Regions from separate parts of the Pseudidiomarina sp. WS423 genome, predicted to be linked through region 1. Evidence: predicted binding sites of a transcription regulator. Region 1 holds the regulator's gene; the other holds the start of a gene.
What was found. The regulator FNR, encoded in region 1, switches genes on or off when oxygen is low (the NO sensors DNR and NnrR bind a similar motif). The targets are predictions, from matches to a motif close to TTGATCTAGATCAA.
Positions count from the first base shown of each region.

Region 2: a site for FNR is predicted at 2,373-2,386, ahead of ccoG (cytochrome c oxidase accessory protein CcoG). Genes of this name have one in related genera too.

Region 1 is NZ_JBOJLN010000007.1:41,035-44,456, reverse strand. Features, by position in the region: gene ACQ661_RS07780 (protein-disulfide reductase DsbD family protein) at 1-33, opposite strand, end outside; gene ACQ661_RS07775 (hypothetical protein) at 142-525, opposite strand; gene ACQ661_RS07770 (TMEM165/GDT1 family protein) at 617-1,186, opposite strand; gene fnr (fumarate/nitrate reduction transcriptional regulator Fnr) at 1,368-2,072, shown strand; gene ACQ661_RS07760 (hemerythrin domain-containing protein) at 2,085-2,627, opposite strand; gene norR (nitric oxide reductase transcriptional regulator NorR) at 2,801-3,422, shown strand, end outside.
Region 2 is NZ_JBOJLN010000018.1:26,340-29,761, reverse strand. Features, by position in the region: gene ACQ661_RS11545 (serine/threonine protein kinase) at 1-850, opposite strand, end outside; gene ccoG (cytochrome c oxidase accessory protein CcoG) at 810-2,243, opposite strand; gene ACQ661_RS11535 (carboxymuconolactone decarboxylase family protein) at 2,560-3,087, opposite strand; gene ACQ661_RS11530 (peroxiredoxin) at 3,167-3,422, opposite strand, start outside.

The sequences.
Region 1 (3,422 bases):
GAACAATAAAATAAAGGGGATTATGTGTTTCATCTATACATCTCAACTAACCTATGACTGAGTACCTACTTGAACCGATTCGAACAGAACAGTCGTACCCCTCGCTTGCTGCATCAAGCAGCTACAGACAACTCAGTGAGGTTATTCTCGAAACACACAAAAGTGCAGATGTGGCCGATATCGCCACCGCGGCGGTGGCACTGTCAAAGTTACCGCGGTGGTGCCTAGCCGGCTGGAGAAAAGCAGAGCAACGACTAATAATAGGCCGACACTCAGTTGGTCAAATAATTGCTGTAATGCCTGCTGCAATAGTTGCTCACTGGCACTACAATCACTCTCGCTAGCTAGGGCACTAGCGGCGTCGCTGGTGGCGCTAGTTGCCACCAGGCTAGCCTGCGGTAGCGCCTGCTGTTGTAATGGACAGCCTTGAATCCAACTACTTTGTTTCGCCAAACACAGACACAACACCAGCATGACGGCCCATAGGCAGCCACGTGCGCGTTGTTGTTCAGTCCAGTTAAGCATCAGGTTATCTCTTTAATTTAGCTGTTGCCGATACTAGCAAGTTTTCAACGCGCGGCCAAGTTTTAGCCAGCGCCAAAGTGGCTTAGAACGTTTAAGCCAAGAGTTGACTTAGCGCGGTAGCAATACCTAGCACCACGAACAAGGTCGCCGCAATATAACGAGCTGCATTCAGAGGTAGTTTTTGCATCAACCGTTGTCCGAGTAGCACGATCGGAACATTGGCAAGCATCATCCCTAAGGTTGTTCCTAATGTAACCCACAATACGCTGGTGTATTGAGCTCCTAGAATAACCGTAGCCACCTGGGTCTTATCACCTATTTCAGCAATAAAAAACAGCACTGTGGTGGCGATAAAAGCGCCGTATTTACGCACGTTTTCGTGTTCGTCATCATCTGCTTTATCGGGTATCAGTACCCACAGGCCAACGGCTATAAAAGAACCTGCGACCACATAGGTGGCGAGTGTTGCCGGGATGACATCCACTAACCATGAACCCAGCCAAGCGGACGCTAAATGATTGAGCAGAGTCGCCACTAATATCCCCATGATAATCGCTGTTTTGTGGCGGTACCGCGCCGCCAAGAACAGGCTTAGCAATTGCGTTTTGTCACCTATTTCGGCTAAAGCGACGGTCACGGTTGAAGTTATAAATGCATCCACTTAGGTGCTCCTGCTGGTTTGGTCGCGCATTTTAACAGTATCGGGCAAACCCCACAAACCCTACCAACTACCTCCACTTAGGCATATTGGAGGTACTCCATCGGCACAAGGTTACTTTTCAGGCGTTGGGCGTATACTGCAGTTATTCGTTAGGGATGTTGATCTAAATCAGGAAATCATTATGGCTAATCTGACTTCTCACATACATTGTCAAAATTGCAGCATGGCAGCGCTATGTTTACCGTACCAATTAGATCAAGAGGGTATGAATCGGCTAGACACTATTATTCAGCGTCATAAGCCTCTGCATAAACGTGACGTGTTAGTTAATGCCGGTGCGCCGCTAAAATATTTATATGCCGTGCGTAGCGGTTCACTAAAGTCTTACACCATTGACGATAATGGCGTAGAGCAAATCATTGATTTCCATTTGCCTGGCGACCTCGTCGGTTTTGATGCTTTAGCTGAAGGTCAACACCGCAGTTACTCACAAGCGCTAGAAACCACCATGTTGTGCGAAGTGCCTATTGTGTCACTGGATGAGCTAGTGATTGAGATGCCATCCCTGCGCAAACAAATGATGCGTTTAATGAGTAGCGAGATATTCTCCAGCAAACAACTACTCGGCACGTTGAACAACCGCTCAGCCCATCAACGTTTAGCGCACTTCTTAGTCACCTTGTCCGATCGCTTTAAAGCGCGCGGATTATCTAGCACTTCGTTTCGCTTAACCATGACTCGCGCTGATATCGGTAACTACTTAGGCCTTTCGGTAGAAACCATTAGCCGTATTTTATCGGCACTGCAAGGCGAAGGTGTGATTGATGTGCAGAACAAGCTAGTTAACATCATCGAGCCAGCCCGCTTGCGCGAGCTAGCTCACTAACTGACGCAGCACTTATTGGCAACCACCACAGCAGTGACCATTACCATGGCCACTGCTGGCTGGTTTATCTGCTTGCTTAAAAAGAATGCTATTTTCAATATCGATGTGCAGCTGCAAGTCTTTCACTAACTCATTTAACCCCTCATAAAGCATGATCCAGCTTCCACATGCGCCGCGTGGAGCTTGGTTTTGATGGGTCAACTCTAATAATTCGGCTAACATTTGCTCGTGCTGGTCGTGCTCTTCTTCCATCACCGCGATAGGTCCGCTTGGATAGATCCCACCAGCTAACATCGGAAACAAAATTTGCTCTTCTTTCATCATGTGGCTTTCTAGCTCTTGGTACATGCTTTGCAGCAATTCTGCCAAGCCTGCTGGACAGGCTTCATGATCATTATGTACGTCTTCTATTTTGCGCGCTAAGTTAATTAACTCCGGCAGCTGTGCGCGATGCTTATCGTGAAAATTCTCAACAATATAATCAATTAAATGCTTGCTAGGCATGGCTTGAAACACGGCTAAAGCTTCTGCATGAATGGTAGATGGTGTTGACATAATAACTCCTAATTTTGAGATAAAAGCGGCCAAAATGGACCAGCAATACCTCTTGGTACTGCAAGATGGATGCCAAAACTACCTACTTTGATTTATATCGAGTTTTTCCCTGCAATGGTAAATTAAACCCATATTTATTTGGGTCAAAAAGGACTTTAAGGGTTAAATCTACCATGCAAGATGTCACCTTACTTGAAACTCTGATCGCCGATTTAGTGACCGAACAGCCTGCCGTAGTACGGCTAGAGAAAGTCGTCAAAACACTACGCCAACACTTTCATTGTGGTGCCGTGGTGCTGCTTAAATTAGAGCAGCAAATGCTTAAGCCCATTGCTAGTATCGGTTTAGCACGGGAGGCCTTAGGGCGCCGTTTTATTGTGCATCAGCATCCGCGCCTAGCCACCATTATGGCGAGTCGCGAAGCGGTTCGATTTGAGCCAGATAGCCACCTCGCAGACCCCTATGACGGGCTTATAGAAGATAGCCCCGATGGCCATTTGGCAGTACACGATTGTATGGGGATCTCATTACATGTTGAAGGCAAATGCTGGGGGGTTCTGACCCTAGATGCCCTCACCCCAGGAACCTTTGATACGGCTGCCATGCATGCACTGCAACGAGCAAGCTTGCTGGTTGAAGCGGCGATTCGCATGGGGCAAATTGAGCAAAGCGTCAGAGCCCTACGTAATCAACGGCGCGATCAAGAATACTCGCTTAGTGGCGAGGCTTCCGCTAGTTACGAAATCATCGGGCGTAGTGCTCCATTGCTCAATGTGATGCAAGAATTGAGTGTTG
Region 2 (3,422 bases), on a different contig from region 1:
GTTCAATCAATTGCGTTTGATTTTTGTCAAACTCACAGAACTCTTCGTAACCATCCACTAAGGCTTGCAGTTGCATAGTTCGCTCGTAGCGATCGTCGCCCGCTAACATCATCCACAAATCTTGCACGGCCACACCTGAGCGCGCATCATCAAAATCAACAAAGGTTAACTGCTCGTCACGCAGCAACATATTGCCTAAATGACAATCACCGTGCAATCGTTGCGTGGTAAAAGAGTCCCATTTAACTGTACGTAAATAGTCCACGAGGGGTTCGATAATAGCCCAAAATGCGGGTTGTAAATTACGTGGGAGTAATTCTGTGGCTTGCAGTGTGGTCATAGAGTCGGTGACAAACTCTTGAAAACTAAGCGTAGGGCGATGCTGGAACTGACCTTGCTGCGCCACCGCATGCAGGCGTCCTATTTGTCGACCGATACGCTCTAGCTGGCCAAGATCTCCTGGCTCTACAGCTCGCCCACCGACACTCGGAAACACTGCAAATCGATAACCTTGATAGGTATGCAAGGTTTGCCCTGCGAGAACCAGCGGCGCCACTGCTGGCACTTCAGCTGTGGCTAGTTCAGCACAAAATGCATGCTCTTCTAAAATTTGTGCATCGCTCCAACGGGCTGGACGATAAAACTTGGCTACATAACGCTGATTGTCATCAGCAAGGTATTGATAGACTCGATTTTCATAACTATTAAGTGCCAATAAACCAGATTGCGGATTAACGCCAACTTGCGCTAATCCGTTTGCAATTACATCTGGGTTAAGCCCTGTAAAGCTAAAGTCTTGCTGACCATCATCAATCATATAAGAAGGTTGCAACGTGGCGTTGTACCACATCTCCTTGTTTGTTCTGCACCACAAAGTTTATTTCAACTCTAGCTTGTGGCGCATTACCGCGAGGAGGTAAGTCAGCAGGATCTATGGCTAAGGTTAACGGCACCGTAGCTACATCACCGCCACCAATAGATAGCTCCGTTTGTCCCATGAGTTTGGCATTATCGTAACCCTCTACGGTAATCACAAAGTCATCAGCTAACTGGGATTTGTTCAGAACTTTCAGCGTAAATACGTTTTGTACCCAACCATCCATGTTATAGGTGTAGAGCTGATTACGATCGCGAATCACGTTAACTTCTAGCGGTACTCGGGTCGCAATATCCCAGACCAACAAGCCAGACATCACCAGCATCACTAAAAAGTAACCGACGCTTTTGAAACGTAGTTTGTGAGTTCTACCGCCTTGCAGATTGCGCTCGGTAGTAAACCTAATCAAGCCGCGCGGATAATTCATTTTATCCATGACATCGTTACAGGCATCGACACAGGCACCGCAGTTTATGCATTCGTACTGTAAGCCATTACGAATATCAATTCCGGTTGGACAAACCTGAACGCACATATAGCAATCAATACAGTCGCCTAACCCCAGCTCTTTAGGGTCTTTTTTACGTGACCGGCCACCACGTGGTTCGCCGCGATTGGTATCGTAAGACACAGTAACCGTATCTTTATCAAACATGGCTGACTGAAAACGTGCATATGGACACATGTGCGTGCACATGATTTCGCGCATCCAACCTGCGTTACCGTAGGTACAAAAAGCGAAAAAGATCACGCTGAAGGTGGCCCAAAAACCCGCGTCAAAAGTCCAAAAACTAGTAAATAACGAGCGAATATCGGTAAAGTATCCGACAAAAATCATCGCCGTCAGCAAGGCGACTATCACCCAAGAGACGTGCTTTGCTGTTTTGCGCCATAGCTTGTCAAAATCCCAAGGCCGCTTATCTAAACTCATCCGCTGATTGCGTGAGCCCTCAAATTTCTTTTCAAACCACATAAAGATAAAAGTCCAGGTGGTTTGTGGGCACATAAAGCCACACCACACCCGACCATAAAGCGTTGTCACAAAGAAGAGTGCGAAAGCTGAAACAATCGCTATCCAAGCCAAAATGGTTAAATCTTGCGGCCACAAGGTTAAGCCAAAAATACGAAAGCGCTGTTCAGCGATATCAAGTAAGACGGCTTGCTCACCGTTCCATTGCAGCCAAGGAATTAGGGCAAACATAGCTAATAAGATAAAACCAAAGCCACGGCGAAACCATTCCAGGGTGCCTTTCACGTCACGCACATAAATACGATTACGCGGAGAATAATCATTACTGCGCTTATTTGGATCGGGCCGCTCAATTTTCACTTGATTTGCAGCCAACACTTTAACTTTTTGTTCCATAACCGTACGACGCCCTCAGCTAGTGGCCTAATTCCTCAGCGATTATACGCCTATTGACTCATTTTGCACGGCTTCAGCCCATACTTTAGCTAGATAAAAAATAACCCGAATGATTAGTTCTATTATTCTTTGATCTGAATCAATAATGCCAAATACAGTCTAGCGGCCAGCGCAATAAACCACCAATAATCCTTGAATTACGGACAAAAAAAACCCGGCTTGGGGGCCGGGTATAAAGAGAACAACCAGATCTCAGGGAAGTTGCAGGCACTATAAAGAGTGCATGTGACGAGAATATGACATCAGACGAACAAACTTAGGCAATGCGTTTAGCCGTTGCTGCCGCGTTCAGAACCGCCGCCATTTTGATCGAGTTCTGAATCGCTTGCGCTGAAATATTGTGCTTTAACAATACGCCAACGTGCGAGTCAATACACATACCACAACCGTTTAAGGCTGATACAGCTAATGAGTACAACTCAAAATCAGCTTTATCGACGCCAGGGTTAGCCATACCATTCATGCGCAAGCCAGCCGGCATTTTGGCGAATTGCTTATCGCTGCATAAATGTAAAAAGCGATAATAGATGTTATTCATCGCCATCAGGGTTGCCGCAAGTTTCGCTGCGCCATCCACGTTATCTTCAACTTTGCCTTCTGCTTCAGTTTTAACCGCAGCGATAAGCTCTTCATCACCGATAGCATAAACTAAAGATAAAGCAGTTCCGTAAAACTGGGTCGCGGTCATACCCGAAGTATCCACATTGCCGAAAATATTCGACAAGTTCAGTTTGGTATCTTTACCGTGCTCGCCCAAGCCTTGTTTGTAATCTGCAATGCTCATAAAAATTCCTCCGCTTAAAAACGGTGCCGCTTAAAGCGGCACCTAGAACGTCACTCAATGTGGGGAAAGTAACGTTGTCTTACAGGGTGTCACCGCCAACAGCACGGTTACATGGACACAATTCGTCAGTTTGCAAACCGTCTAGAATACGTAATACTTCTGTTGGGTTACGACCAACGTTCAAGTTGTTCACTGATACGTGCTGAATGACACCGTGTGGGTCAACTACGAAAGTTGCACGTAAAGCTACGTTTTCTACTTGGTCACGAACGCCTAAACCATCTACTAAAGACTTAACGCCGTTGTCTGCAAATGACCACTGGTTCAAGCTCTTA